DNA from 2 places in the Pseudomonas sp. St316 genome. Region 1 is predicted to be linked to the other one. Evidence: predicted binding sites of a transcription regulator. Region 1 holds the regulator's gene; the other holds the start of a gene.
The links. The regulator FliA, encoded in region 1, starts transcription of late flagellar genes. The targets are predictions, from matches to a motif close to CTAAAGTTTNNNNNNNNNNNGCCGNTAA.
Positions count from the first base shown of each region.

Region 2: a site for FliA is predicted at 8,317-8,344, ahead of motA (flagellar motor stator protein MotA). Genes of this name have one in related genera too.

Region 1 covers NZ_AP021901.1:4,926,940-4,941,814, forward strand. Annotated here, with positions in the region: gene KI237_RS21925 (DUF2802 domain-containing protein) at 1-279, opposite strand, end outside; gene KI237_RS21930 (chemotaxis protein CheW) at 280-765, opposite strand; gene KI237_RS21935 (CheW domain-containing protein) at 838-1,713, opposite strand; gene KI237_RS21940 (ParA family protein) at 1,810-2,601, opposite strand; gene motD (flagellar motor protein MotD) at 2,651-3,535, opposite strand; gene KI237_RS21950 (flagellar motor protein) at 3,551-4,291, opposite strand; gene KI237_RS21955 (protein-glutamate methylesterase/protein-glutamine glutaminase) at 4,291-5,427, opposite strand; gene KI237_RS21960 (chemotaxis protein CheA) at 5,476-7,734, opposite strand; gene KI237_RS21965 (protein phosphatase CheZ) at 7,766-8,551, opposite strand; gene KI237_RS21970 (chemotaxis response regulator CheY) at 8,570-8,941, opposite strand; gene fliA (RNA polymerase sigma factor FliA) at 9,109-9,852, opposite strand; gene fleN (flagellar synthesis regulator FleN) at 9,849-10,679, opposite strand; gene flhF (flagellar biosynthesis GTPase FlhF) at 10,796-12,145, opposite strand; gene flhA (flagellar biosynthesis protein FlhA) at 12,157-14,286, opposite strand; gene flhB (flagellar biosynthesis protein FlhB) at 14,550-14,875, opposite strand, start outside.
Region 2 covers NZ_AP021901.1:6,030,136-6,046,917, reverse strand. Annotated here, with positions in the region: gene KI237_RS26965 (AhpA/YtjB family protein) at 71-1,588, opposite strand; gene serB (phosphoserine phosphatase SerB) at 1,722-2,936, shown strand; partial or broken gene KI237_RS26955 (cyclic-di-GMP receptor FimW-related protein) at 3,000-4,759, opposite strand; gene asd (archaetidylserine decarboxylase) at 4,970-5,830, opposite strand; gene KI237_RS26945 (rhodanese-like domain-containing protein) at 5,850-6,665, opposite strand; partial or broken gene KI237_RS26940 (HDOD domain-containing protein) at 6,708-8,245, opposite strand; gene motA (flagellar motor stator protein MotA) at 8,413-9,264, shown strand; gene motB (flagellar motor protein MotB) at 9,268-10,305, shown strand; gene rsgA (small ribosomal subunit biogenesis GTPase RsgA) at 10,392-11,423, opposite strand; gene orn (oligoribonuclease) at 11,533-12,075, shown strand; gene KI237_RS26915 (trimeric intracellular cation channel family protein) at 12,312-12,926, shown strand; gene queG (tRNA epoxyqueuosine(34) reductase QueG) at 12,908-13,987, opposite strand; gene KI237_RS26905 (NAD(P)H-hydrate dehydratase) at 14,051-15,550, shown strand; gene tsaE (tRNA (adenosine(37)-N6)-threonylcarbamoyltransferase complex ATPase subunit type 1 TsaE) at 15,538-16,005, shown strand; gene KI237_RS26895 (N-acetylmuramoyl-L-alanine amidase) at 16,009-16,782, shown strand, end outside.

The sequences.
Region 1 (14,875 bases):
GGACAGGCTGGAGGGGTCGCGCTGTTCCAGTTGGGCGAGCTTGTCCGGCAACGGCGCGACCACGGCACGCAGCTCATGGAGCGCTTCGCCCATGCGCACGGTGCCGTTCTGGTAATCGTCGACCCGCTTGGCCAGGTCCTTGATGCGCTGGTCGCGCAGCGCATCGCCCTGGGCCTGCTGAGCGGCGATCTGCCGCTGGCCACGTATGTACGACAAGAACATCGCCAGCGTGCCTGCCCAGAAAAGGAACAGGACAATGACTGCTACCTCAAGAATCAATCAGATACTCTCCAGTTCCGACCACTCTTCTTCGCTCATCATCTTGTCCAGTTCAACCAGAATCAACAACTCGTTGTTCTTGTTGCACACGCCCTGAATGAACTTGGCGGACTCTTCGTTACCCACGTTCGGCGCCGTCTCGATTTCCGACTGGCGCAGGTAAACCACTTCGGCGACGCTGTCGACCATGATGCCAACCACTTGCTTGTCGGCTTCGATGATGACGATCCGGGTGTTGTCGCTGATCTCGGCATTCATCAGGCCGAAGCGCTGGCGGGTATCGATCACCGTGACCACGTTGCCACGCAGGTTGATGATGCCCAGCACGTAGCTCGGTGCACCCGGTACCGGGGCGATCTCGGTATAGCGCAGCACTTCCTGAACGCGCATCACGTTGATGCCGTAGGTTTCGTTATCGAGCTTGAAGGTTACCCATTGCAGAATCGGATCTTCAGAACCCTTTTGAGACGACGCCTTATCATTCATACCCTGACCCCTCGAAAAACCGCCTGTGGCGGCGTGTATTCTGTCCGGCGACGCTGCGCGCCACCGGTTGTCTTATTTCGGTTTCTGGACCGGCTTCTTGCTGCCGCCCAGGTGTTTTGCCCCGCCGCTGGCGATCAGCTCCGCCAGCTCGGAAACGTCCAGCAAGGCGCACATATGCTCGATCACCGTACCGGCCAGCCATGGCCGTTGCCCTCGATGGCTGCGCCACTTGATCTCGTTCGGGTCCAGGCGCAGCGAACGGCTGACCTGATGCACCGCCAAACCCCACTCGTAACCCTGCACTGAAATCACGTACTGCAAGCCTTGGCGAAAGTCATCGCGATAACGGTCTGGCATGACCCAGCGCGCCGTATCCAGTACCTTCAGGTTGCCGGCCTGGCTCGGCAGGATCCCGAGGAACCATTCCGGCTGGCCAAACAACGGCGTCAATTCCTGCCCGGCCAGGGAATAAATCGATCCCAGGCATACCAGCGGCACCGCCAGGGTCAACCCGGCCACATCGAACAACAAACACTCGAACGGCTCGGCAGCCCAAGCCGGACGGTCGTCGCCCGGCACCGGTGGCGGCGGGTTGCTCGGCGGCAGGTGGATTTCCACCACCGGCGTCACCAGGCCCTGCAGCAACGGGGCAACGGTCGAGACCGGCGCCAGGATCGGCGCAGGCGCGTCCATGACCGCAACCTGGGGCTTGATAAACGGAGCCTCGACCGCTGCAGCCATTACTGATTGCTGTGCATCACGGGCCTGCTCCTCGAGCACGGCCGCCTGAAATTCATCCAGCACACCCTTGGCTTCGACAGGCTCGGGCAACGCCTCGATCACGCTTGGCTCTGGTGGCAATTCTTCGGTCGCTTCCTGCAACAGCCCATCCAGATAGGATTGCAGGGCCATTTGCGGACGCGAGGTTGTCTTTATCGGGCGGCTCATAGGAACAGTGCGCCACTTGAAGAGGTTATCGGCATGAATGCGGTAGGACTTGAGCGTTCGCAAGCGAACACAATGCCAGTGGAAAGCCTCGTCACCTTAAGCCACCTGCTGTGGAACGAGCTGCTGGGCCAGCAGATGCTTGAGCAGCGCCCGATACGCCAGCACGCCACGACTCTTGCCATCGAACTGCGAAGGGGTCACGCCGGCACGGCTGGCGTCCCGCAGGCGGGTATCGACGGGGATATAGCCCTGCCAGATGTCATCCGGGTACATGTCCCGCAACACGCGCAGGGTCCCCAAGGACGCCTGGGTGCGACGATCGAACAAGGTCGGCACGATGTTGAAAGCCAGCGACTGCTTACGCGAGCGGTTGACCATCGCCAGTGTATTGACCATCCGCTCCAGGCCCTTGACGGCCAAGTGTTCGGTCTGCACCGGGATCACCAACTGCTGGCTGGCGGCCAAGGCATTGACCATCAGCAACCCCAACAATGGCGGGCTATCGATGATCGCGTAATCGAAATCCTGCCACAGCTGCGCCAGACTCTTGGCGATCACCAGGCCTAACCCGCTCTGCCCCGGCGACTGTCGCTCCAGGGTGGCAAGGGCGGTGCTCGATGGCAGCAGGGAAATCCGCTCGTCGCTGGTGGACAACAGCAACTGCCCCGGCAGGCCCTCGGGCACCACGCCCTTGTGCAGGAACAGGTCGTAGTTGCTGTGCTCCAGGCTGTCCGGATCGTAACCGAAATAGCTGGTCATCGAGCCATGGGGGTCCAGGTCGACGATGACCACGCGCTTGCCCGCCTCGGCCAGCAACCCGGCTAAAGCGATGGAAGATGTGGTCTTGCCCACACCACCTTTTTGATTGGCGACTGCCCAGACTCTCATTCGGATCGTTCCTCCCGGCCGAAACAGGCTCGACCGAGAAATAGCTCGGTTATAAAGCGGGTGACGGAGAATTGACGGCACTCTGTCTTCCCGGCGACTTGACCGGAGCCGGTGCAGTTTGTGTGCCAGCCCGCTTCAATGCCGCATCCGGCGTTGCATTGGCCGTACCGGTACCGGTCAGGCTGCGACGCACATCGAGGTTGCGCGACACCACCAGCACCACCCGGCGGTTGCGCGCACGCCCCTCGGCCGTGGCGTTGTTGGCGACAGGCTGGAACTCGCCGTAGCCCACCGAGGCCAGGCGACCGGGGTTCACACCCTGCATCGCCAGCATGCGCACGATGCTCGCCGAACGGGCCGAGGACAGTTCCCAGTTGGTCGGGTATTGCGCAGTGCGGATCGGCTGGTCGTCGGTGAAGCCTTCGACATGGATAGGATTGTCAAAGGGCCTCAGGATCGCCGCCACCTTGTCGATGATATTGAAGGCCATGTCGCTGGGCATCGCATCGCCGCTGCCGAACAGCAGGCTGGAATTGAGCTCGATCTCGACCCACAACTCGTTGCCGCGCACGGTCATCTGGTTGGAGCTGATCAAGTCACCGAACGCGGCGCTGATGTCGTTGGCGATGCTTTTCAACGGGTCGTTGCCGCCGGCGATACCGGCATCGACCTGTTCGCTGTCCTTGATCAAGGGTTTGGCTGGCGTAGTGGTCTTGGGCCGCTCATCACCGATAGGGATCGGCTTGAGGGCGCGGTCGGAATCGGTAAAGACACCGATCAAGGCCTCGGAAATGACTTTGTACTTGCCTTCGTTGACCGACGAAATCGAATACATGACCACGAAAAAAGCGAACAGCAGCGTGATGAAGTCGGCGTAGGAAACCAGCCAGCGTTCATGGTTGACGTGTTCTTCACGATGCCTGCGACGTGCCATCTTCCATATCTCCCATCAGTCCATGAAGCCCTGGAGCTTCAACTCAATGGAGCGCGGGTTTTCACCTTCGGCGATCGACAGGATCCCTTCCAGCAGCATTTCACGATAGCGCGACTGGCGCAACGCGATGGACTTGAGCTTGGCCGCGATCGGCAGCAGCACCAGGTTGGCACTCGCCACGCCGTAGATCGTGGCGACGAACGCCACGGCGATGCCGCTGCCCAGTTGCGATGGATCGGCCAGGTTGCCCATCACATGGATCAGGCCCATCACCGCACCGATGATGCCGATGGTCGGTGCATAGCCGCCCATGCTTTCGAATACCTTGGCCGCTTCGATGTCGCGGCTTTCCTGGGTGTAGAAATCCACTTCCAGGATGCTGCGGATGGCTTCCGGCTCGGCGCCGTCCACCAGCAATTGCAGGCCTTTGCGTGAGTAGCTGTCGGGCTCGGCATCGGCCACCCCTTCCAGCCCCAGCAGGCCTTCCTTGCGAGCGGTCAGGCTCCAGTTCACCACTCGATCGATACCACCGGCGAGGTCGACACGGGGCGGGAACAGAATCCAGATCAGCACTTGCATGGCGCGTTTGAACGCGCTCATGGGCGACTGCAACAGCGCCGCGCCAATGGTGCCACCGAGCACGATCAACGCCGCCGGGCCGTTGGCCAGCGCGCCCAGATGACCGCCTTCCAGATAGTTGCCGCCAATGATGGCGACGAACGCCATGACGATGCCGATCAGGCTGAGCACATCCATTACATGCAGGCCTCGACCAGGTGTCTACCAATGTCGTCCAATCCGTACACCGCGTCGGCAAGATCAGCCTTTACGATGGCCATTGGCATGCCATAGATCACACAGCTCGCTTCGTCCTGGGCCCAGATGGCGCTGCCGCCCTGCTTGAGCAGGCGCGCGCCCTCACGACCGTCGGCGCCCATGCCGGTGAGCACCACCGCCAGAACTTTGTCACCGTAGGACTTGGCCGCGGAACCGAAGGTAATGTCCACGCAAGGCTTGTAGTTCAGACGCTCGTCGCCCGGCAGGATTTTCACCGCGCCGCGGCCATCGATCATCATCTGCTTGCCACCTGGCGCCAACAACGCCAGGCCTGGACGCAGGATGTCGCCATCCTCGGCTTCCTTGACGCTGATGTTGCACAGCTTGTCCAAGCGCTCGGCAAACGCCTTGGTGAACGCTGCGGGCATGTGCTGGATCAGCACAATGGGGGCCGGGAAGTTGGCCGGCAACTGGGTCAGGACCCGTTGCAGCGCCACCGGGCCACCCGTGGACGTACCGATAGCGACCAGCTTGTAGGCTTTGCGCTTGGGCGCCGGCGACGATGCGTTGGCGGCGGGCGCCGGACGAGCAGGAGCCGGTGCCGGAGCACTGCGTACCGGTGCCGGATTGAAGCTGCTCGACGACGTCGGCGCCGGGCTTGGCGCCACGACTGGAGCGGGTGCAGGTGCGGGTGCGCTGTAGGCACCGACACGCCGGTTGCTGCGGGAAATACTGTGGACCTTTTCGCACAGCAACTGCCGGACCTTGTCCGGGTTGCGCGAAATGTCTTCGAAATTCTTCGGCAGGAAATCCACCGCCCCGGCGTCCAACGCATCGAGGGTCACCCGGGCGCCTTCATGGGTCAGGGACGAGAACATCAATACTGGCGTCGGGCAGCGCTGCATGATATGCCGCACCGCCGTGATGCCATCCATCATCGGCATCTCGTAGTCCATGGTGATCACGTCCGGCTTGAGTGCCAGGGCCTGATCGATCGCCTCTTTGCCATTGGTCGCTGTACCGACGACCTGAATACTCGTGTCCGCCGAAAGAATTTCCGAGACGCGGCGGCGGAAAAACCCCGAATCGTCCACCACCAGGACTTTAACTACCATAAACACTCCGTTAGACGAGGCGCGGCCCTTGGCCACGCCCCTCCAGAATCAAATACGCCGGGCGGCGTAACGCTTGAGCATGCTTGGCACATCGAGAATCAACGCGATGCGGCCGTCGCCGGTGATGGTGGCGCCGGACATGCCCGGGGTGCCCTGGAGCATCTTGCCCAACGGCTTGATGACCACTTCTTCCTGGCCCACCAACTGGTCGACGACGAAACCAATCCGCTGGGTGCCCACCGAAAGGATCACCACATGGCCCTCGCCCTGCTCTACGTGAGCGGCGGAGCTGACCAGCCAGCGCTTGAGGTAGAACAGTGGCAGTGCCTTGTCCCGTACGATCACCACTTCCTGGCCGTCCACCACGTTGGTGCGCGACAGGTCGAGGTGGAAGATCTCGTTGACGTTGACCAGCGGGAAGGCGAAGGCCTGGTTGCCCAGCATCACCATCAGGGTCGGCATGATCGCCAGGGTCAATGGGACCTTGATGACAATCTTCGAGCCCTGGCCCTTGGTCGAGTAGATATTGATCGAACCGTTGAGCTGGGAAATCTTGGTTTTCACCACGTCCATGCCCACGCCACGGCCCGACACGTCGGAAATCTCGGTCTTGGTCGAGAAACCCGGGGCGAAGATCAGGTTGTAGCACTCGGTGTCGCTCAGGCGGTCGGCGGCATCCTTGTCCATCACACCGCGCTTCACCGCGATGGAACGCAACACGTTCGGATCCATGCCTTTGCCGTCGTCGGAGATCGACAGCAAGATGTGGTCGCCCTCTTGCTCGGCGGCCAGGATCACCTTGCCGCCGCGGACCTTGCCTGAAGCTTCGCGCTCTTCCGGCGACTCGATGCCGTGGTCGACCGCGTTGCGCACCAAGTGGACCAGCGGGTCGGCCAGGGCCTCGACAAGGTTCTTGTCGAGGTCGGTCTCTTCACCCACCAGTTCCAGGTTGATTTCTTTCTTGAGCTGACGAGCCAGGTCGCGAACCAGACGCGGGAAGCGCCCGAAGACTTTCTTGATCGGCTGCATGCGGGTCTTCATGACCGCGGTCTGCAGGTCCGCCGTGACCACGTCCAGGTTCGACACGGCCTTGGACATGGCTTCGTCCTGGCTGTTGAGGCCCAGGCGCACCAGACGGTTACGCACCAGCACCAGTTCGCCGACCATGTTCATGATCTCGTCCAGGCGTGCGGTATCGACCCGGACGGTGGTCTCGGCTTCGCTGGCCGGTTTTTCCGCAGGCGCAGCCGCGGCCGCGCGGGCTGGTGCCGGCGCCGCAGCAGCGGCAGGCTTGGCGGGTTCGGCCTTGGGTTCCGGTGCCTTGGCAGCGGGTTTGGGCACTGCCTTGGCCGCCGGTGCAGCCGCCGTGGCGGTGGCAGGCGCAGCAGAAGCGGTACCCACTTCGCTGAACTTGCCCTTGCCATGCAGCTCGTCGAGCAGTGATTCGAATTCGTTGTCGCTGATCAAGTCGCCACCTGCGACAGCGGCAGCGGGCTTGGCCGGTGTCGGCGCCGAAGCGATGGCTGAATCCAGCGCGTCAACGGCAAAGGTGCCCTTGCCATGCAACTGATCGAGCAAGGCTTCGAATTCGTCGTCGGTGATGTCCGAGCTGTCGCCCGCCGCTTTCGGGGCGGCCGGGGCCGCCGGCGGGACCGCGGCATCAGGCGCGAACTGGCCCTTGCCATGGAGCTGGTCGAGCAGTGACTCGAACTCGGCATCGGTGATTTCATCGCTGGCAGCCCCAACGGCGGCCGGCGCAGCGGGTGCAGCCGGAGCGACCGGTGCCTCGGCCTGAGCCTTGACGGTATTGAGGGAGTCCAGCAGTTGTTCGAATTCATTATCAGTGATGTCGCCCGATGCCTCGGCGACCGGCTCTTCAACCGCAGCCTCGGCAACCGGAGCCGCTTCATCAGCCGATTGCGGCTCGGCCAGACGCGACAGCGCAGCGAGCAGCTCGGGGGTGGCGGCGGTGATCGGCGAGCGCTCGCGCACTTCACTGAACATGCTGTTGACCGCATCCAGCGCTTCAAGCACCACGTCCATCAACTCCGAATCAACGCGACGCTCACCCTTGCGCAGGATGTCGAACACGTTTTCGGCAATGTGACAGCACTCCACCAGCTCGTTGAGCTGGAGGAAGCCGGCGCCTCCTTTTACAGTGTGGAAACCGCGAAAGATTGCGTTGAGCAGATCCGCATCATCCGGCCGGCTTTCCAGCTCGACCAATTGCTCGGACAGTTGCTCAAGAATCTCGCCAGCCTCAACCAGGAAATCCTGAAGGATCTCTTCATCGGCGCCGAAGCTCATTAATGGGGTGCTCCTAAAACAGGGCTAAAACTCAGAATCCAAGGCTGGACAGCAAATCGTCCACATCGTCCTGACCGGACACAACGTCTTCTCTTTTATCGGCATGAATTTGCGGACCTTCACCCTGAGAGAGATGTTTTTGTGGATCTTTTTCAGCAAGCATCGCTTCACGGTCGTGTTCGATGCCCGCAAAGCGGTCGACCTGGCTGGCCATCAACACCAGTTTGAGCAAATTGCTTTCCACTTCGGTGACCAGCTGGGTCACGCGCTTGATCACCTGGCCGGTCAGGTCCTGATAGTCCTGGGCAAGCAAGATGTCGTTGAGGTTGCTGGCGACGGCGCGGTTCTCGGTGCTGCTGCGTGTCAGGAAACCGTCGACCCGGCGGGCCAGCTCCCGAAACTCTTCGGCGCCGACTTCGCGCCGCATGAACCGACCCCAGTCGGTGCTCAAGGCCTGGGCTTCTTCGCTCAGGCCATTGACCAGCGGCGTTGCGCTTTCCACCAGGTCCATGGTGCGGTTGGCCGCAGCCTCGGTCAGCTTGACCACATAACCCAGACGCTCGGTGGCATCGGTGATCTGCGAGACTTCCTCGGCCTGCGGCATATGCGGGTCGATCTGGAAATTGACAATCGCGCTGTGCAATTCACGCGTGAGCTTGCCCACTTCCTGATACAGACCGCGATCACGGGTCTGGTTGAGCTCATGGATCATTTGAACCGCATCGCCAAAGCGACCTTTTTCAAGGCTGTCGACCAGTTCGCGGGCATGTTTTTTCAGGGTCGATTCGAAATCGCCCATTGAAGATTCGTTGTCCATAGCTCCCCCGTGGCGCCGTTAACCGATGCGTTCGAAGATTTTTTCGATCTTCTCTTTCAACGCCTGGGCCGTGAAGGGTTTGACCACATAGCCGTTTACACCGGCCTGGGCCGCTTCGATGATCTGCTCGCGCTTGGCTTCGGCGGTCACCATCAGCACCGGAAGGTGCTTGAGTTTTTCGTCGGCACGCACCTGGCGCAACAGGTCGATACCGGTCATGCCCGGCATGTTCCAGTCGGTGACCAGAAAATCGAAGTTGCCACTGTGCAACATCGGAAGCGCAGTGGTTCCGTCATCTGCTTCGGCCGTGTTGGTGAACCCAAGGTCACGCAACAGGTTTTTTATGATCCGCCGCATCGTTGAGAAGTCATCAACGATGAGGATTTTCATGTTCTTGTCCAATTCGACCTCCAAGCAGTCTTAAACGCGCCCAGCACCTGGACGCGCCATTTCAATCAATCCGGCACAACACTCGACAACGGTCTGGAGCACAACGGATGGAGACTGGCGCAGTACCTGCCAGGCCAGCCTCGTTCGCAGTGTCCCCACACTGCCTGTCAACGCGCTCGCCACTCCCCCAAACGCCCCCGCAAACGGGCCGCGCACTGGCTGTGTAACTGGCTGACCCGCGATTCGCTGACCCCCAGGACCTCACCGATTTCCTTGAGGTTCAGCTCTTCGTCGTAGTACAGCGCCAAGACCAGCCGCTCACGCTCCGGCAAATTGGCAATCGCATCCGCCAGCGCGCTCTGGAAACGTTCATCTTCCAGATCACGCGACGGCTCCATGTGAGCACTCGCGTTATCCTCGTGCAGCCCTTCATGTTCGCCGTCCTGCAACAGGTCGTCGAAACTGAACAGGCGGCTGCCCAAGGTATCGTTCAAAATCCCGTAATAATCGTCGAGACTCAATTGGAGTTCGGCCGCAACCTCGTGATCTTTAGCGTCACGCCCGGTTTTAGCTTCAATTGCCCGAATTGCATCACTGACCATGCGGGTATTGCGGTGTACCGAACGTGGCGCCCAATCGCCCTTGCGGACTTCATCGAGCATGGCTCCGCGAATGCGAATACCGGCATACGTCTCGAAACTCGCGCCCTTGCTCGCGTCGTATTTGTTCGACACTTCGAGCAGGCCGATCATGCCCGCCTGGATCAAGTCTTCGACCTGGACACTGGCCGGCAACCGCGCCAGCAAGTGATAGGCGATACGCTTGACCAGTGGCGCGTAACGCTCGATCAATTCGTATTGGGCGTCCCGTGCCGATTTTTTGTAGAGATGGTTGTAACCGCTGGCTGTCATAGCACGGGCCCTGCTGTTTGTTGCACAAGACGCTCGACGAAAAATTCCAGATGCCCGCGCGGGTTTGCCGGCAACGGCCAGGTATCGACCTTCTGGGCGATCGCCTTGAACGCCAGCGCGCATTTGGAACGTGGAAAGGCTTCATAAACGGCACGTTGCTTCTGGACAGCCTTGCGTACGCTTTCGTCGTAGGGCACGGCGCCGACGTATTGCAGGGCAACATCCAGGAAGCGATCCGTGACCTTTGTCAACTTGGCGAACAGGTTGCGTCCTTCCTGGGGGCTCTGGGCCATATTGGCCAGGACGCGGAAGCGGTTCATGCCATAGTCGCGGTTAAGCAGCTTGATCAAGGCATAGGCGTCGGTGATGGACGTCGGTTCGTCGCAGACCACCAGCAGCACTTCCTGGGCAGCGCGTACGAAACTGACGACCGAGTCGCCTATACCGGCCGCGGTGTCGATCACCAGCACATCGAGGTTGTCGCCGATGTCGCTGAAAGCCTGGATCAGGCCGGCGTGTTGGGCCGGCGTCAGGTGGACCATGCTCTGGGTGCCGGAGGCGGCCGGCACGATACGAATCCCGCCCGGCCCCTGTAACAGCACGTCGCGCAGTTCGCAGCGGCCTTCGATCACGTCCGCCAGGGTGCGTTTGGGTGTAAGCCCCAGTAGCACGTCGACGTTCGCCAGGCCCAGGTCGGCGTCCAGCAGCATGACCCGTCGGCCAAGCTCTGCCAGAGCCAGGGACAAGTTCACTGACACGTTAGTCTTCCCGACGCCACCTTTGCCGCCGGTCACCGCGATCACCTGTACGGGATGCATGCTGCCCATGTTCGTTCTTTACCTTGTCTTACTTAGACGGAGGCCACATTACTGGCTGCGCGTTCGCATACGGAACAATGCCTGGCAGACCATCGATGTAGGTACAAAAAATATTCATGATTACCTCAGCCGACCTGCTTGGTCGGGCTGTGGTAGATATCAGCGAACATATCAGCCATGGCTTCTTCGCTGGGTTCTTCCTGCATTTGCACACTCACGGCACGACTGACCAGTTGATGACGACGCGGCAGATGCAAATCATCCGGGATCCGCGGCCCGTCAGTCAGGTAGGCCACCGGTAATTCATGACCGATCGCCAGGCTCAACACCTCGCCCAGGCTTGCCGTTTCGTCCAGCTTAGTCAGGATGCAGCCGGCCAGCCCGCAGCGTTTATAGCTGTGGTATGCGGCGGTTAGAACCTGTTTCTGGCTGGTGGTTGCCAACACTAGATAATTTTTTGACTTGATGCCGCGTCCGGCCAGGCTTTCGAGCTGCATGCGCAGGGCCGGATCGCTGGCTTGCAGGCCGGCGGTATCGATCAGTACGACGCGCTTGCGCAGCAACGGTTCCAATGCCTGGGCCAGGGACTGGCCCGGATCCACATGGGTCACCGACACATTGAGGATCCGTCCCAGGGTCTTGAGTTGCTCCTGGGCACCGATGCGGAAACTGTCCATGCTCACCAGGGCGATGCTCTGGGCGCCGTACTTGAGTACGTAGCGGGCGGCGAGCTTGGCCAGGGTGGTGGTCTTGCCCATGCCGGCAGGACCGACCATGGCAATCACCCCACCCTCTTCCAGTGGCTCGACTTCCGGCGTGGCGATCATCCGCGCCAGGTGCGCCAGCAACATGCGCCAGGCCTGGCGAGGCTCTTCGATACCATTGATCAGCGCCAGCAGGTCCCGGGACAACGGGCCGGACAGGCCGATGCGTTGCAGGCGACGCCACAGGTTGGCCTGGGCCGGACGGCTGCCTTGCAGCTGATTCCAGGCCAGGGAGCCGAGCTGGACTTCCATCAGCTCGCGCAGGCTGTTGAGTTCAAAGCGCATCGAGTCCAGGGCGCGCGGATCGATACCCCGGGCAGGCGCTGCGGGCGCCGGCTCAGGACGACGCGGTTCGGCGTGGGCCTGCTCGATCAGCGGTTCGGCGGCGGTCAACGGCAGGCCGGCCGTCAGCGGCTGACCAGCGAACAATTGACGATTGGTGCCTGCCGCGCCCTCGCCTTCGCTGCTGCGCAGGCTCAGTTCGGCCTGGGCGCTGGCGATGCGCGATTGGGTCTTGCGCAGCTCGTCTTCGAGTTCCATGTTCGGAACCCGTGGAGCCAGCGCCGACAACTTGTAATCCAGAGCGGCGGTCAGTTCGACACCGCCAGCGATCCGGCGATTACCGATGATGGCCGCTTCAGCGCCCAGCTCGTCACGAACCAGCTTCATGGCCTGACGCATATCGGCGGCGAAAAAACGCTTCACTTGCATAAACCACTACCTCAGCCGTTGGGCCCTACTGTCGCAACGATGGTCACTTGCTTGTTGTCCGGTATTTCCTGGTACGCCAGCACATGCAGCCCCGGGACCGCGAGGCGACCGAATCGCGAGAGCATCGCGCGAATCGGACCGGCCACCAGCAGGATCACCGGTTGGCCTTGCATCTCTTGCCGCTGGGCTGCTTCGATCAGCGAACGCTGCAGCTTCTCGGCCATGCTTGGCTCCAGCAGAACACCCTCTTCCGAGCCTTGTCCTGCCTTCTGCAGACTATTGAGCAATATCTGTTCCAACCTTGGCTCCAAGGTGATCACAGGCAGCTCAGACTCAGTGCCTACAATGCTTTGGACGATTGCGCGGGACACGCCGACCCGAACCGCAGCCACCAGGGCGGCGGTATCTTGACTCTTGGAAGCGTTGTTGGCGATAGCCTCGGCAATACTGCGTATGTCGCGCACGGGCACCTGTTCGGCCAACAGCGCCTGCAGCACCTTTAGCAACTGCGACAACGAAACCACGCCCGGCACCAGCTCTTCAGCCAGCTTCGGCGAGCCTTTGGCCAGTACTTGCAGGAGTTGCTGGACTTCTTCGTGGCCGATCAGCTCGCTGGAGTGCTTGTACAGGATCTGGTTCAAGTGGGTCGCCACCACCGTACTGGCGTCCACCACGGTATAACCGAGGGACTGGGCCTGGGCCCGTTGGCTGATTTCGATCCACACCGCTTCCAGGCCAAAAGCCGGATCCTTGGCGGTGATGCCGTTGAGGCTCCCGTAGACCTGGCCGGGGTTGATCGCCAATTCGCGGTCGGGATAGATCTCGGCTTCGGCCAGGATCACCCCCATCAACGTCAGGCGATAGGCGCTCGGCGCCAGGTCGAGGTTGTCGCGAATGTGCACGGTGGGCATCAGGAAGCCCAGGTCCTGGGAAAGCTTCTTGCGCACCCCCTTGATCCGCGCCAGCAATTGACCACCCTGGTTGCGGTCGACCAACGGAATCAGGCGGTAGCCGACTTCCAGGCCAATCATGTCGATCGGGGTCACGTCGTCCCAGCCCAGCTCCTTGGTTTCCATGGCGCGGGCCGGAGACGGCAGCAGTTCCTGCTGGCGCTTGACCTCTTGCAAGGCCTGGACTTTCTGCACGTTCTGCTTCTTCCAGAACAGGTAGGCACCGCCTGCCGCCATGGCCGCCATGCTCAGGAAGGAAATGTGCGGCATCCCCGGCACCAGGCCCATCACCGCCATCAGGCCAGCAGCCACGGCCAGCGCCTTGGGCGAGGCGAACATTTGCCGGCCGATCTGCTTGCCCATGTCTTCGGAGCCCGAAGCGCGGGTCACCATGATCGCGGCCGCTGTGGATAACAACAGTGATGGCAATTGCGCCACCAAACCGTCACCAATGGTCAACAAGGCGTAGACCCTGCCGGCGTCGCCAAACGACATGTTGTGCTGGAAGATACCGACGGCCATGCCGCCGATCAGGTTGATGAACAGAATCAGCAAACCGGCGATGGCGTCACCGCGTACGAATTTGCTGGCACCGTCCATGGAACCGTAGAACTCGGCTTCCTGGGCCACTTCCAAGCGACGCAGCTTGGCCTGGCTCTGGTCGATCAGGCCAGCGTTGAGGTCAGCGTCGATCGCCATCTGTTTGCCGGGCATCGCATCGAGGGTGAAACGCGCGCTCACCTCGGAAATCCGCCCGGCACCCTTGGTCACCACGACGAAGTTGATGATCATCAAGATGGCGAAGACCACGATACCGACCACGTAGTTACCGCCAATCACCACCTCACCGAAGGCCTGGATCACCTTGCCGGCGGCGGCGTGACCGTCCTGACCGTGAAGCATGACCACCCGGGTGGACGCCACGTTCAGCGCCAGGCGCAACAGCGTGGCCACCAGCAGGATGGTGGGGAATACGGCGAAATCCAGCGGCCGCAAGGCGTAGACGCACACCAGCAGCACGACGATCGACAGGGCGATGTTGAACGTGAAGAACACGTCCAGCAGGAACGGCGGCACCGGCAGCATCATCATGGCGAGCATGACCAGCAGCAACAGCGGCACGCCCAGATTACCCCGGCTGAGGTCTACGACATTGCTGCGCGCGGTGCTGAGTAACTGAGAGCGATCCACCAATATTCCCCGTTCCTGTGAAGCAAACTTTTGACGCCCAAAGGGGGCGCAGACGGGGTATTGCAAGAAGCCTTCCAACTTTTGTCGAGGGCTGATTTGAGCGGGTTATGGGATTGGTCGACAGCATTCGGGCCAGCCACCGGAACCCGTGGGAGCGAGCTTGCTCGCGATGCGCCGACACATTCAACCTCATCGACCCAGGCAGACCGCTATCGCGAGCAAGCTCGCACACAGGCCCGGTGGTTGGGGGTGTGCACGCTTGCTCAGGAATCGCGGCGCAAATCCGGCGGGATCGGCAAGTCCTTGAGTGGCTCGGGGCGCTTGCCCTTGCCAGCGCGGTGCTGGCGGATCTGGTAGACGTAGGCCAATACCTGGGCCACGGCCAGGTACAGGCCGCCAGGGATCTCCTGATCGAGTTCGGTGGAGTAGTAGATCGATCGCGCCAGGGCCGGGGATTCGAGCAGCATCACCTCATTGGCCACGGCGATCTCACGGATCTTCAGCGCCAGGAAGTCACTGCCCTTGGCCAGCAACACCGGAGCGTTGCCTTTTTCGGGGTCGTACTTGAGCGCCACGGCATAGTGGGTCG
Region 2 (16,782 bases), 1.1 Mb from region 1:
CAGTGACGGCAACAAAAAAGCCCGCAGATAATCACTCATCTGCGGGCTTCGTTATTTTAAGTACCGGGACTCAGGCCTGGCGCTCATGCATCCGCGCCAGTTGCCGCTCCAGCATTGACGGATAAGGCTCCATCAGCCGCTCCACGCAGCACGCGCCTTCGGGGCTGGCGATGGGGCGGATGCGGGCGCGTTGGCGGATCAGGGCGTCGTCGTTGATCTTGCGCTCCACCAGCAGCAGATTGCGGCTGTGTTGCGACAGCGCCAGGGCGTCCTGGGCGGTTTCGGTCAGCAGCAGGTCGATCTGGCTCAGGCCGAACAAGCCGTCGCCCAAGGTCAGGCCCAGTTGCAGTTGCAGGGTGATGCCGCTGTCGGCGACTTCGATCTGCAACTGGTGGCCCAAGGCGCGCAGCAACTCACCGCAGCAAATGGCGTTGGTCAGGTAGTCGTCACCGCTGTCTTCGGTGTGGAACAGCATCAGCGTGCTGCCATCGTTCAGGGTGTGCAGTTCGCCCTGATAGAGCGATGCGGCCTGGTCGAGGCAGTCGCGGTAGCGCTCGAGCAATTCCTTCAGGCGCGCCTGGGGCAGGCGGCGCAGTTGGTCCTGGGCGCCCAGTTGCACGGCCAGTACGGCGCTGTGCCGGGGCAGGTTCGAGGCGACTGGCCTGGCGACCGGTTGAGGTGCTCCATCGACTGATTCGTCCCGCAGATCGGCGAACGCGTCGTCGTCTTCCTCGTCCTCTACCGTGCGTACCACGTGGCGTGGAGCCGGTTTGGAAGCAGGCATTGGCTGGCTTTCATCGAAGCCAGGGTCGCGCAGGTTGCGCACTTCGAAGCCCGGCTCGGCATCGTCGTCGTCCACGTAGTCGATGTCTTCAGGTTCCGGCACGGGCTCAGGTTCCGGCGCGAAGCTGGCGTGCAGTTGCCGCGCCAGGTCGCCGATTTCGTCCTGGCGCTGGGTGGCCGGGGTGTGCTCGTCGATGTCCCGCAGCCAGACGCGCAATTGCAGCAGCGGCGTGGAGATGTGTCGGCCCAGACGCAGGCTCAAGGCCAATGCCAGCGCCAGCAGGATCGCGCTGAGGATGCCCATGCTTTGCAGGCTGATGGTCATCGGTTGCTGGAATTGATCCATGTCCAGGCTGATGCGCAGTTGCCCGGCGGTCACGTCCTGGAAGGTGATCTTGCTCTGGTACATGCCGCCGGACTCGCCCAGCAGGCCCGGCTTGGGACGCTGGCCGGCCTCGGCGAGGATGCGGTTGTCCACGCTGTAGATGGCGGCGTGGGCCACCAGCTTGTTCTTGGTCAGGTTGTTGAGCAGCACATTGAGGCTGAGGATGTCGTTGGACACCAGCAGCTCGGTGGCGGACGTGGCGGTCTGGGTGGTCAGGCTTTCACCCAGGGCATCGGCCTGCTCGTGCATCGCCTGCTTGAATTGCAAACCCATCACGCAGGCATAGATAACCAGGGCCAGGGCGACCAGGATCACGTTATGGCTGGCGATGCGCAATGCAATCGGCACGCGACGATGGCGCAGTGCACGGAAGATCAGCAGGAAGAAGTTGTCGGTTTTGACTGGCGTGGGCCGGTTCACTGAGCTCGGCTCTTTGTCCGTGAAATTGACGCGCAGTATAGCGACAGCCCCATGACCGGCAAAGCACTGGCGGTGCCCGATGGTCACTGAATGTGGGTAGAATGCGGTTTTTTTCCACCTGCGGGGGTGCGCCTTGCGCGAAATCGTCCTGATAAACATCACTGGCAGCGACCGTCCGGGTCTGACTGCGGCCATTACCGGCGTTCTGGCCCAGGGTGGTGTGAACATTCTCGACATCGGTCAGGCGGTGATCCACGACACGCTGTCATTCGGCATCCTGGTTGAAATTCCGGACGCCGAACAAGGCAAATCGGTGCTCAAGGACATCCTGTTCACTGCCTACAAGCTCGACCAACAGGTGCGCTTCACCCCGGTGTCCGAGGACGATTACCGGCATTGGGTGGCCGGCCAGGGCAAGAAGCGCCACATCGTTACCTTGTTGACCCGCAAGGTTACCGCCGAGCAGTTGCAGCGCGTCAGCTCGATCACCGCCAAATATGACCTGAACATCGACCACATCGACCGACTGTCCGGGCGCATGCCGCTGGATACCCCGGACGACAAGGGCAAGGGCTGCATCGAGTTTTCGGTGCGCGGTGAGCCGGCCGATCCCCAGGCGTTACGTGCCGAGTTCCTCAGCGTGGCCCAGGAACTGAACGTCGATATCGCCTTCCAGGAAGATTCGCTGTTCCGCCGTAATCGCCGCCTGGCGGTGTTCGACATGGACTCGACGCTGATCGAAGCCGAAGTCATCGATGAACTGGCCAAGGCGGCCGGCGTGGGCGACAAGGTCTCGGCCATTACCGAGCGAGCCATGGCTGGCGAATTGGATTTCCGTGCCAGTTTCAAGGAGCGTCTGGCGCTGCTCAAGGGCCTGGACGTCAGCGTGCTGGATTCCATTGGCGCTTCCCTGCGCCTGACCGAAGGCGCCGAGACGCTGTTCGCCGAACTCAAGCGCCTGGGCTACAAGACCGCCATCCTGTCCGGCGGCTTCACCTACTTCGCCAAGCAGTTGCAGGCCAAGCTCGGCATCGACTACGTGTTCGCCAACGAACTGGAAGTGGTGGATGGCAAGGTGACTGGCGTTGCCGTCGAGCCGATCGTCGATGCCCAGCGCAAGGCCGATCTGCTGCGTGAACTGGCCGAGAAGGAAGGCCTGCGCCTGGAGCAGACCATCGCCGTGGGTGACGGCGCCAACGACTTGCCGATGCTGGCAATCGCCGGCCTGGGCGTGGCATTTCGGGCCAAGCCGTTGGTCAAGCAGTCGGCCAGGCAGGCGATTTCAACCCTGGGGTTGGATGGGGTGTTGTACCTGCTGGGCTTCAGGGATCGTGACGGGCAGCTCTGAGCCTGTACATCGCTCTGTGGTGAGGGAGCAAGCGCCCTCACCACAGAGGTTATGTGGCTGGCTTTAAAGCGACTTCCACAACGAATCAAAATTCCCCTCTTGGTCACCGTCATCCGCGGTCTGGGATGAGTCTTCCGGGTGATAGGAAAACTGATTGAAACTGTGGGTGCTGGTCACTCGGCGGTCCAGGCCTGCGCGGCGCTCCTGTCCGTTGGTATTGATCAGTACTTGCTGGCCCTCCTGGAACGGCAGGCGGGGGCGATCATGGTCGGGGGCAGGTCAATCGCACTGATCTCCGGCAGCAACAATCCTCGCAGGTAATGGCCGTGTTCGTTCGGCTCCCGGACCAGTTGCAGCCCGCAAGGCTGGGCATGCGGTGCGACCAGTTCGATGCCCATTTGCATGGCGCCGTTGCGTACTTGCCGGATCCAGCGCACCACGGCAACGCTCCAGGCTTGGTCGCTGGAGTCCCGAATGCCGATCATTTCCCCGGCTTGCAGTTGTTCCGGCACTTCATTGGGCCAGCCGAGGCAATAGCCGCCAGGGCTGTGGTTGATGATCGGCAGGTCGTAGGTGGGGAAGTGGTGCTGGTTGTCGGAGTTGGTGCCATCGTCATCGGTTGGGTTGACCGGATACTCGATTTCCTCATAGGGCAACAGGTCGCTGTCGCCGCTCGGGGCAGCGTCGAAAGCCTGCTTCCAGGTGTCGTTGGTCGTGGTTGGCGAGGCTTCGAACCGCGCCTTGCGCGTACCAGAGCACTTCAGGATCTCGCTGAAAGAGCGCTCGCCGCCGAGGTAATAGTGCAGCGCACTCATGCCCACGCACAACGTCAGCGTGCCGTTGCCCTCGGTGCGCTGGAAGCTGCGTTCGGCCGCTTCGCCCCAGGCCGCTTGCAGGTGATGCAAGGTGTCGACGCTCATGCCGCCAGGAACTGGCAGGCTGTTGTCGGCGGGTTGTTCCAGGTGAGTGGCGATTGCATGCACCAGGGGTTGTGGATCAAACCCCTGCAAGGTCGGCTGCTGTTCGGCGCGGAATTTGGAGCGGTAGCGTGGCCCGACATCCAACTGCGCAGCGACTGCGAACAGGCTGGTAGCGGTAGTGGCGGGGTCCAGCTTGACCCACTGGCTCCAGGTTTCGAGCGCTTCGGTCAGCCGCCCGATCTGGCTCTGGCGCAGTTGATTGCTGCGTGAGGCTCCCAGCAACAGCGCAACGACATAGGTCTGTTCGGGGTTCAATTGATGAACCTGGCTCGCCAGTTCGTCACTCACGCTCAGGTGCTGCAGCCGGTGCTGGCAAGCGATCTGGTGCAACTGATGCAAATCGAGCCACAGCCCTTCAGGCACTGGGCTGTACAGCTGGCTGGCACGCAGCAGCGGGCCGTTGAGGGCATGCATCGCCCGTTGCAGCGCGGTGCTCAGCAGGCGGGCCCGGTCCTTGGTGTATTTCGACGCGATCCGCGCCACGATCTGTTTGTAGCCCATCGCCAGCTGGGTTTGCAGGGCCTGGCACAGGTTGACGATCTTGCGCGAGCGATCATCCAGCACGATGGCCTGTTGCAGGAAGTGCCGCTCCAGGTGCTTGCAGACGTAATACACCTCGGGCCGCAGCAGCTCGAGCAGTTGCAGGCGATTGTCGCTGGGCGTGAGCAGTTGGTTGAGTTCACCAAGGGCTTGGTACAACAGGCGGGCGGTTTCGCCGATGTTGGCCTTGGGCAGGTTGGCGATCCAGCGCTTGAGGTCCCGTGGCGTAGCATCGCAGAACGACAGGCGTGATTGTGTCGGGGTCAGGACGCGCAATAGCTGGAGAGGGCTGGTCTCATTCATGCCGTGTACGGGCTCCGGCGGGAAATAAACGTGTTGTTTCCAACTCTAGCAGCTGACAGGCAGGTGTGTTGCCCTGAATGTGTTGTGGGAGCAAAGCTTGCTCGCGATGCAGGCACCGCGATTTTTTAGACCGCGCTATCGTTCTTCGCGGGCAAGCCTTGCTCCCACAAGACTTGCACTACAGACCTGCTTCAAAAGGCAGGCGATGAATCAGGCTTTGGGCAGCGCCAGGCCCTGGCCCATCTGTACTGGCGAACCGGCCACCAGGCCTTCGGCCCATTTCACCTGGTCCGGACCAAACAGCACGATAGCTGTCGAACCCAGCTTGAAGCGCCCCAGTTCGGCGCCTTTTTCCAGATGAATGGGGGCGCGGGCGGCTTCGTCATAACGAAAGGTTTTCAGCTGGCGCTTGGGCGGTGTCACCAGTCCGGCCCAGACGGTTTCGATGGACGCCACGATCATCGCGCCCACCAGTACCACGGCCATCGGCCCGCGTTCGGTGTCGAAAATGCACGCCACGCGCTCGTTGCGGGCGAACAGCTCCGGAACGTTTTCGGCGGTGGTCTGGTTGACCGAGAAAATCCGCCCCGGGATGTAGACCATCTCCCGCAGGGTGCCGGCCAGCGGCATGTGCACGCGGTGGTAGTCCTTGGGGGACAGATAGATGGTGGCAAAATCGCCGCCCATGAACGGCGCCGCGTTGGCCGCATCGCCGCCCAGCAGTTCCAGCACGCTGAAGCTGTGGCCCTTGGCCTGGAAGACCCTTCCGTGCTCGATCGGGCCGAGCTGGCTGACGGCACCGTCGGCGGGGCTGAGGATCGCGCCCGGGGCGTCGTCCAGCGGGCGTGCGCCGTCTTTCAGGGCACGGGTGAAGAAGGCGTTGAAGTGCTCGTAGGCAGTCAGGTCTTCTACCAGTGCCTGGGACATGTCCACTTGGTAGCGCTTGGCAAACCACGCGGTGAAGGCGTTCTTGAACCAGCGCACGCGGCATTCGGCAATGCAGCCGGCCAACCGCGACAGCAGGTGGTGGGGCAGCAGGTATTGAGTGAGGATGAACAAACGGTTTTTCATTAACTGTCCTTAAGAACCTTCAAAGCTCGATGGGTGTGTCGGGGTGGTTGCCCCATTCACCCCAGGAACCGGCATAGCCTTTGACCCGTGGATAACCGAGCGCCTTGGCTACCAGGTAGGTGAAGCCGGAGCGGTGGTGAGTCTGGCAGTGGGTGATGATTTCTTTGTCAGGCGTGATGCCCAATTGTTCGAGGATTTGCGCCATGTCCTTGCGGATGCGCAGGTTGCGCGCTGGGTCCATGCCGGCAGTCCATTCGAAATTGACCGCGCCGGGAATGTGCCCGCCTCGGGCTGCGACGACTTTCTCACCGGAATATTCCAGCGGGCCGCGAGCATCCCAGATCGCCAGGTCGGCAGCACCGAGACGGCTTTGCAGGTACTCGCGGGTGGCGGTGGGGGCTTCGTGCAGCGTCAGGCTGACCGGGCCTGCGACGGTTGCAGGCACTTCGATGGACACCGGCAGGCCTTCGTCCAGCCACGACAGCAAGCCGCCGTCGAGGTAGTGGTAGTTCGAGTGGCCGATCACGTCCAGCAGCCAGATAAACCGCCCGGCCCAGCCGCCGCCTTCATCGTCATAGACCACGTAGACCGCATCCGGGTTGTGCCCGAGCTCGCCGAACAGGGTTTCCAGATCGGCTTTGGCCGGCAGCAGGCCTGGCGCCGGCGGTTGGCCGAGCTGGGTCCGCTTGGGGTCGACGAAGCGTGCACCAGGAATATGGCCGGTGCCGTAGCGGGCGGCGCTGGTCAGGTCCACCAGAATCAGTTCGCGGGCGTCGAGGCGCGGCAGCAGCTCGCTCGGCTCGATCACCAACGGCAAGCCAGAGAAGTCAGGCATGTGAGGTCTCCAGGGGCGCAAAGGGAAAAGATTGTAGCAAGTTCAGCGGCCGCGGTTGGTAAAGGTATGCAGGGCCCTTTCGATGCATTGCACGGTTTTGCCGAAGGCTTGCACGGTCACGTCCGAGAACGGCCCGCCGCCCTGGTCCACCGCCACCAGCATGATCACCCGGCCATTGCAGGTCAGGGAGCGCAGCAGCAGGTGCTCCCCCGGAACAGGCTGCGCAGGCCCGGTGGCAGCAGCGCCGAAAACTGCGCGTTGTTGTCCGGGTTCAGGCGAACCTGGGCCTGCTGGGCCAGCAACCGCTGCACTATTTTGCTCTGGCTGATGGTAAAGCTCATGGCCGCGGCTTCTTTGGGCAGGCCGGCGGTCTGGTGTACGCGCACGCTGGTCTGGTTGCGATCGGCCATCAGGATCATCACCCGGCGCATGCCGCAGGCCACCAACACGTCCCGTGCCGAGGTGGTCAGGTGCATGGCATTGCTGAAGGGGCTCGGTTCCACCAGCAGTGCCGAACATTGCTTGCGCCACTGGCTCAGGTCCTCGGCGCTGGGTGGTGGAGGCGGTAGCAAGCCGGGGTGGATACGACGGCTGCCCCAGGGCCAGAGCAACGCCGCGGCCGGATGCCAGAGGTCCGGCATGGCGTCATGACGTGCGCTGGTGACGGCTTGTTGGTGCAGCTGTTGCTGGACCTCATCCATAGGCATCTGCAGATACAAACTGGTGAGGTATTGCCAGCGGGCGCTGTGGGGGCTGTCCCAGGCCTGTTGCGCTGAAAGGGCCAGGCCGTTGGCCAGCAACACGGTATTGGCCGGTTGATTGAGCCAGCGCCGCAGGGTTGGGTCGTCGTCCAGGCGATTCTGCTGGCGCAGCGGATGCTCGCTGTCCCGGGCGATGCGCAAAACCTGCACCAGTTCGCGGCGCTCATTGAGTAGCAGGCGATAACCTTGCATCACCCAGATCGGCAGGCGCCAGGTCTCCACCAGCGCCAGGCAGATTTTCAGCAGGCTGACGCCGAACAGTTCGCGCTCTACCTTGCGCGCGGGCTCGCGTTTGTGGACGACCCGCAATTCCCATTCCCCCAGCAACCGCGGGTGAGTCAGGGCCAGTGGCCAGAGCGGCGAAAGAAACAGCAGGCTGCCCCAGTGAATGTCCTGCCACAGCCGCGCCAGGCGGCTGGCAAAAAAGCCATTGGCCTGTTGCGTGGCGTGTTGGCTGATCAATTGCAGCTGGCGCAAGGCGATGGGGATTTCATGCCCCGGCAACGACGGCAGGCGAGCGAGCAGTTCTTCGGTACGCTTGAGGCCGAGGCGGTTGATGGCCACTTCGAGATTTTCCGCAGGTTCTGCAAGGCTGCCATGGGTATGATGGTTGGCCTCGCGAATGACGCTCAGGGCCAGGGCGGGGCTGTCCTGCATCAGTTCGGCGATGTCACGCAACGAGCGGCGGCTGTCGGCAATGGCCTTGCAGACCAGGTCGTGGCTGGCCTGGGGCACTGGTAGGTGCACGCCGTCCAGCAGCTTTACCCAGCCTTCGAGCGTGGTCGGTCGCGGCGTTGGAACCTTCGTTTCGTTAGTCATGGCTGGACGTGATCATCGCATAGGGTATCTACGCCCGGAACGGGGCAAAATTGGCTTTTCGCCGGAACTGGCTATAGTCTGGCGCAGTTTTGCCGATAAGTAGAAGAAGAGATTTTTCAGCTTCCGAATATGACCTTGAACCCGACTTAAATAAGTACTTTCTACCTATGGCTAAAATTATCGGCATCATTGTCGTGTTCGCGAGCGTGCTCGGCGGATACGTGCTCTCCCATGGCAAGATTGCCGCGTTGATCCAGCCTTTCGAGGTGATGATCATTGGTGGCGCGGCGCTCGGCGCATTTTTGCAGGCCAACCCCGGCTACATGACGATGCACGTGCTCAAGAAGTCTCTGAGCATGTTCAGTTCGCGTTTCAACCACACCTTCTACCTCGAGGTGCTGGGGCTGATCTACGAGATCCTCAACAAAAGCCGCCGCGAAGGCATGATGGCGATCGAAGGCGACATCGAAGACGCCGCCGCCAGCCCGATTTTCGCCAAGTACCCCGCGGTACTCAAGGACGCCCGCATGACGGCGTTCATCTGTGATTACCTGCGCATCATGTCGTCCGGCAACATGGCTCCGCACGAGCTTGAGGGGCTGTTCGACATGGAGCTGTACAGCCTCAAGGAAGATCTGGAACACCCGTCGCACGCTGTCAACGGTATTGCCGACGCCATGCCCGGCTTCGGTATCGTCGCGGCGGTATTGGGGATCGTGGTCACCATGGCTTCCCTGGGCGAAGGCGACCAGAAGTCCATCGGCCTGCACGTGGGTGCGGCACTGGTGGGTACCTTCTTCGGTATTTTGGCCGCCTATGGTTTCTTCGGCCCCCTGGCACACTCCCTGGCCCACGACGCCAAGGAAGAGCTCAATATCTACGAAGCCATCAAGGCGTCCCTGGTGGCCTCGGCCTCGGGCATGCCACCCTCGCTGGCGGTGGAGTTCGGTCGCAAGGTCTTGTACCCGGCGCACCGACCAAGCTTTGCCGAGCTGGAACAAGCGGTTCGCGGTCGTTAAGTTATGGAAAATAACCAGCCGATCATCATCAAGCGCGTCAAGCGCATAGCGGGCGGGCATCACGGAGGCGCCTGGAAAATCGCCTTCGCCGACTTCGCGACGGCGATGATGGCGTTCTTCCTGGTGCTGTGGCTGCTGTCCACCGCGACCCCGGAACAGAAGATCGCCATCGCCGGTTACTTCAAGGACCCGGTCGGCTTTTCCGAAAGCGGCACGCCGTACATCATCGACTTGGGCGGTTCGCCGACCCTGGCGCCGGAAAACACCCTCAACCCTGAAGTCAAATCCCAGCCGCAGCCCGACAAGGTGACGGTCGATTCCGAACAGGTAGAGGGGATGGCCGAGCAGGTCGAGCGCGAGCGCCTGGAATTGTTGCTGCAGGAATTGCAGAACAAGGTCGAGGAGAACCCGCAGCTGCAGAAATTCAAGGACCAGATCCTGTTCGAAATCACGCCGAATGGCTTGCGCATCCAGATCATGGACGCCGAGAACCGGCCGATGTTCGATTCCGGCAGCGCGCGCCTGAAACCTTATTTCGAAGACATCCTGCTGGCCATGGCCGACACCATCAAGGCGGTGCCGAACAAGATCAGCATCAGTGGCCATACCGATGCCAAGCCTTACATAGGTAAGGGCGACTTCGGTAACTGGGAATTGTCCGCCAACCGCGCCAACGCGGCCCGTCGCGCCTTGGTGGCCGGCAGTTATCCCGACGAGCAGGTGGCGCGGGTGGTTGGTTATGCGTCCTCGGCGTTATTCGATCGCAAGGACCCGTTCAACCCGGTCAACCGGCGTATCGATATCGTGGTGTTGACCAAGAAGGCCCAGCAAGCCATCGAAGGTTCGCAAACCGATGACCCCGCGCCGGATCCGACCCAGGGCCAGGGCGGACCGGGTGAAGTCCCGGCGACGCCTGGCGCTGCGGTTGATCCGAACGCCTTGCCGGCGGACCAACAACCCGTGCCGGCCCATGAGCTGCGCGAACGTCTGAACCTGTTCGACGGCACCGCGCCGAAACCGGCCGAGCCGCCGGCGCAATGACCCAATAAAAAAGCCGACAGCATTGTCGGCTTTTTTATGGGTCACTGTTCACATGAGGCGTGTTTGTCATTGTGGCAAGGGCCACATCAGTAACTGCTCTCCGGCAAGCTGGCGATGATCGAGCGGTAGCTGTTCATCCGTTGCTGATGCACGCGGCCTTCTTCCAGGGCCTTGAGCAGGGCGCAGCCGGGCTCGCGGTCGTGTTTGCAGTCGCGGAAGCGGCAGGTGCCAATCAGCTCGTTGAACTCGATGAACCCGGCCTCCACATCGGCCCGGCTGACATGGCCCAGGCCAAACTCGCGGATGCCTGGCGAGTCGATCAATTCACCGCCGCCGGGGAAGTGGAACAGTCGCGCGGTGGTGGTGGTGTGGGTGCCCTGGCCGGACAGCTCGGACAACGGCCCGACACGGGTCTCGACGTCCGGCAGCAGGCTGTTGACCAGCGACGACTTGCCGACACCGGACTGGCCGACGAACACACTGATGCGCCCGTCCAGTTGCTGTTGCAATTGTTCCATGCCGTTGCCGTGATGGGCCGAGACTTCCAGCACCGGGTAACCCAAGTCCCGATAGACCGACAGCAAGGCGTTCAGCGCCGGAGCGTTGTGTTCGTCGATCAGGTCGAATTTGTTCAGCAGCAACAATGGGCGGATGCCGGCGTGCTCGGCGGCTACCAGGTAGCGGTCGATCAGGTTGGCGTGGGGCTCGGGCAACGGGGCGAACACGATGACGATCATGTCGACGTTGGCGGCCACGGGCTTGAGTTGGCCCCGGCTGTCCGGACGGCACAGTTCGGTGTGGCGCGGCAATTGCGCGACAATCACGCCGATGCCTTGGTTGCCGGCACGCCAGACCACCTTGTCGCCGGTGACCAGCGCTGGGAGGTTGGCCCGCAAGTGGCAGCGGAACACCTGGCCGGCCAGTTCGCCTTCGCAGGCTTCGACCTCGACCTGCACACCGAAGTGCGCGATCACCAGGCCGGTTTGTTCAGGGCCCAGGTCGCCGCCCTCCAGGGCCTCGACCGCACTGGACTCGCGTTTGGCTGCGCGGGCAGCGCGCTCGCCCTGGATCTTTTCGATGCGCCAGTTCTGACGACGATTGAGTTGGCGTTTGGCCATGGGTGTTCCGTATGAAGAAATGCAGCGATTAGATAAAACGGCCGCGAGTTTAGCACGCCCAGGGGGCTGCCTAAGCTAAACTGCGCTGCTAAGCCGAGGAGCTCCCCCTATGCAAAATTCGCAGAACCTGATTTGGATCGATCTGGAAATGACCGGTCTGAACCCAGACACCGACGTCATCATCGAAATGGCCACCATCGTTACCGACAGTGATCTCAATACCCTGGCCGAAGGCCCGGTGATCGCGATCCATCACAGCGACGAGATCCTGGCTGGCATGGACGAATGGAATACCCGCCAGCACGGCGGCTCGGGCCTGACCCAGCGGGTGCGCGAGAGCAAGATCAGCATGGCCGAGGCCGAAGCCCAGACCCTCGCCTTCCTGGAACAGTGGGTGCCCAAGGGCAAGTCGCCGATCTGTGGCAACAGCATCTGTCAGGACCGGCGCTTTCTCTATACCCACATGAAGTCCCTGGAAAGCTACTTCCACTACCGCAACCTGGACGTTTCCACCCTCAAGGAGCTGGCTGCTCGCTGGGCTCCAGAAGTGCGTGACAGCTTCCAGAAGGGTGGCAGCCACCTGGCCCTGGACGACATTCGTGAGTCCATCGCCGAGCTGCAGCATTACCGCAAGCATTTCATCAAGTTCTGATTGAAGCACGGCGCTCTAGTACCGCGGGAATTTGTGAGAGCAAAGCATGTGGGAGCAAAGCTTGCTCGCGAAACAGGCGACTCGGTCCCTGAAAGACCGCATCGCCTTCATCGCGGGCAAGCCTTGCTCCCACAGATCTCCTGGCCACAGATTCCTTGTTTGGGATGGTCGATGGCTGCCCTCTTTTGGTGCCTGCCCGAAATGGCTAGACTGCGCGCCTTTGTGTACGGACCGCCATCATGTTGCTGATGCTTTATCTGATCGCCATCACCGCCGAAGCCATGACCGGCGCCCTGTCTGCCGGGCGTCGGGGCATGGACTGGTTCGGCGTGGTGCTGATCGCCTGCGTCACGGCGCTGGGTGGCGGCTCGGTGCGCGACGTGCTGCTCGGTCATTACCCGCTCACGTGGGTCAAGCATCCCGAGTACCTGGTGCTGACCACGGCAGCGGCGATGCTGACGGTGTTCCTGGCGCGCTGGATGCGCCATTTGCGTTCGTTGTTCCTGGTGCTCGACGCCGCTGGCCTGGTGGCGTTCACCCTGATCGGCTGCATGACGGCCCTGGAAATGGGCCATGGCATGCTGGTGGCGTCGGTCAGCGGGGTGATCACTGGAGTGTTCGGCGGCATTCTACGGGACATCTTCTGCAACGATATTCCGCTGATCTTCCGTCGTGAACTCTACGCCAGCGTCTCGTTTGCCGCGGCGTGGTGTTATCTGCTGTGTGTTTTCCTGCAACTGCCGAGCGAACAAGCGATCCTCATCACCTTGTTCGGCGGTTTCCTGCTGCGGCTCCTGGCGATTCGCTTCCACTGGGAAATGCCGAAGTTCGTCTACAACGACGAGGTTTGACGCTCGGCATGTTGACGCAACGCCCACTCCACGTGCTCGCGCACCAGCTCTGAGGGATCGTCGCGCCGCGCCTCCAGCGCTTGCAGCACGGGAATCGTTGATGGCGCATTACCCAGGCCCACCGCCAGGTTGCGCAACCAGCGCTCGTAACCGGCACGGCGCAACGGTGACCCTTCGGTGCTGCTCAGGAAAGTCGCCTCGTCCCACATGAACAGCTCGGCCAACCCGGCATTGTCCAGGTTGTGTCGCGGCTTGAAGTCGCTTTCCCCGGAGGGCCGGGCGAAGCGGTTCCATGGGCAGACGATCTGGCAGTCATCGCAGCCGAACACCCGGTTGCCGATCAACGGCCGCAGTTCCTCGGGAATGGAGCTTTTCAGCTCGATGGTCAGGTAGGAAATGCAGCGACGGGCATCGAGCACGTAGGGTCCGACGAAGGCATTTGTAGGACAGATGTCCAGGCACGCGGTGCATTTTCCGCAATGTTCGCTGGCATGGGGCGGATCCACCGGCAGCGGCAGGTCGACAAACAGCTCGCTCAGGAAGAAATAGCTGCCGGCCTTGCGGTTCAACACCAAGGTGTTTTTACCGATCCAGCCCAGGCCGGCCTGTTCGGCGATGGCTTTTTCCAGCACCGGTGCGCTGTCGACGAAGGCGCGGTAGCCAAAGGGGCCGATGACCGCCTGAATTTTTTCCGCCAATTGCTGCACGCGTTTACGGATCAATTTGTGGTAATCGCGGCCCAACGCATAACGCGAGACGTAGGCTTTCTCCGGTTGACCGAGCATCTGCGCCATGTGCGTGTCGCCCGACAGGTAGTCCATGCGCAGGGATACCACTCGCAGCGTACCCGGCACCAGTTCCTCAGGGTGCGAGCGTTTGCTGCCGTGGGCGCCCATGTAGTCCATTTCGCCGTGGTAGCCGGCGTCGAGCCAGCGTTGCAGGTGTTGCTCATGCTCGGCAAGGTCCAGGCCGCTGATGCCGACCTGCTGGAAGCCCAACTCGCGGCCCCACTCCTTGATGGACTGGGCGAGGGCGGGGAGGTCTGTGGGAATGGCAGGCATGAGGCGAGAGAAACCAGAGCTGAGATGCGTATAATTCTGCCAGACATCGGAGCCCGAAGACGCATGCCGCACACTAAAGATGATTTTCCCGACGCGCTGTACAGCGCCGCGCAGGTCCGGGCCCTCGACGCGCAACTGATCGCGACCGGCACCGCCGGTTTCGAATTGATGCAGCGCGCCGCCCGCGCCACCTGGCGCGCGATCGTCCGGCGCTGGCCTGAGGCCCACGAGCTGACGGTGCTGGCCGGGCATGGCAACAACGCTGGCGATGGCTACCTGGTCGCCACCCTGGCCCGGCGTGCCGGCTGGTCGGTGCGGGTGCTGACAGTGGGTGAGCCTCGGCGCTTGCAAGGCGACGCCGCCAATGCCCACGCCGAGGCGGTGGCGGTCGGCGTGCCGTTGGAGTCGTGGTCGGATGAGGCAGAGTTGCGCGGCGTATTGCTGGACGCGCTGTTGGGCACGGGCGTGAGTGGTGATGTGCGCGAGCCTTATGTGCAGGCCATCGATACGATCAATGTCAGCGGCCTGCCGGTCGCGGCGGTGGATATCCCCTCGGGGTTGTGCGCCGATACCGGGCGGGTGTTGGGCACCGCGGTGGTGGCCGACCTGACCGTGACCTTCATTGGCTTGAAACTGGGCCTGTTTACCGGCGAAGCGGCGGACCGGGTCGGTGAGCTGGTGTTCAACGACCTGCACGCCGACCCAGAGATTGTTGAACCGGCGCCGGCCAGTGCCCGGCTGCTCTCACCGCATAATCTGCCACGTCTGACATCTCGCGCCGCCACTTCCCACAAAGGCAAGTTCGGTCACGTGCTGTTGATCGGTGGCGACCGGGGCTTTGGCGGCGCGATCCAGATGAGCGCCGAAAGCGCCCTGCGCTGCGGTGCTGGGATGGTTTCGATGGCGACCCGCAGCGAGCACGTATCCGCCGCGCTGACGCGTTTGCCGGAAGTGATGGTGCAGGGTACCCATTCGGCGAACCAACTGATGGGTTTGCTCCAGCAGGCCAGCGTGCTGGTGGTCGGGCCAGGCCTGGGCCAGGCCGCTTGGGGGCGTAGCCTGTTGTCGGCGGCGGCCAATGCGCCGCTGCCACAAGTGTGGGATGCCGATGCGTTGAACCTGCTGAGCAACGGTGACGTGGGTTTGCCTGCGCAGTGTGTCATCACCCCGCACCCGGGCGAGGCGGCGCGATTGCTCGGGATATCCACAGCCCAGGTGCAGGCCGATCGCCCGGCGGCGGCCCATGCATTAAGTCAGAAATACACCGCCACGGTGATCCTCAAGGGTGCTGGCAGCCTGATTGCCAGCCCGGACGGTCGCCTGGCGGTTTGCAGTCAGGGCCATCCGGCCATGGCTACGGCAGGCCTGGGAGATGTGCTGGCTGGCGTGGTCGGCGCCTTGCTGGCCCAGGGCATGGAGGGCTTCGAGGCCGCGTGCCTGGCGGTCTGGTTGCATGCCAATGCCGGTGCCCAGGTCGGTCGCTCGGGTCGGGGGTTGGCGGCCACCGATCTGATTCCGGCCATTCGTCAGTTGTTGGAGGAGCATTCACCGTGTCTGAAGTAACCCTGTACGTGGCCGACGAACAAGCCATGACACAATTTGGCGCCCGCATCGCGCAGATCACCGCCGGCCACGGCCTGATTTTTCTCGAAGGCGACCTTGGCGCGGGGAAAACCACCCTGTCCCGTGGCATCATTCGCGGCCTCGGGCACGTTGGCTCCGTCAAGAGCCCTACGTTCACCCTGGTCGAGCCCTACGAGATCGGCGACATTCGCGCCTTCCATTTCGACCTGTATCGACTGGTGGATCCTGAAGAGCTGGAATTCCTCGGTATCCGCGATTATTTCGAAGATGATGCCTTGTGCCTGATCGAATGGCCCCAGAAGGGTGCAGGCTTTTTGCCAAAGCCCGACCTGACCATTACCATTGGCGCGCAGAACGGCGGGCGTTCGCTGAAACTGACGCCGCAAGGCTCGCGTGGCGAGTCGTGGTGTGCCGCTTTGGCATTGGAAAACTAATTGATGATGGGGTTTGGTATGCGCTTTCGCGCGGTGGTTGCTGTCGTAGGACTGTTGCTTACGGCACTGGCCGTCGATGCTGTGGCCGAGACAAAGGTCAACAGCGTTCGCCTCTGGCGGGCGCCGGACAACACGCGTCTGGTGTTTGACCTGACGGGTCCGGTGCAGCACAGCGTATTCACCCTGACCGCCCCGGATCGCCTGGTGATCGACATCAACGGTGCGTCCCTGGGCGCGCCATTGAACGTGGCAACCGCCAACACGCCGATTACCGCGATGCGCTCGGCCCAGCGTACGCCGACCGACCTGCGGGTGGTGATCGACCTGAAAAAAGCCGTCACACCGAAAAGCTTCACCCTGGCCCCCAATGCCCAATACGGCAACCGGCTGGTGGTGGACTTGTTCGACAACCCGGCCGATGCGGCGCCACCTGCGCCGCCGCCGCCCAATGTCGCGACGGTGCCAGCGGTGCCGGTGACCCCGACCGAGCCTGCGCTCAAGCTGCCACCGGCCCCAGCCGGCAAGCGCGACATCATCGTGGTGATCGACGCCGGTCACGGCGGCGAAGACCCGGGCGCCTCGGGTTCGCGCGGGCAGCGAGAAAAAGACGTGGTGCTGTCCATCGCCCGCGAATTGCAGCGCCAGGTCAACGGCATGAAGGGCTTCCGCGCCGAACTGACCCGTACCGGCGACTACTTCATTCCTTTGCGCGGGCGTACCGAAATCGCTCGCAAGAAAGGCGCCGACCTGTTCGTCTCCATCCACGCCGACGCCGCG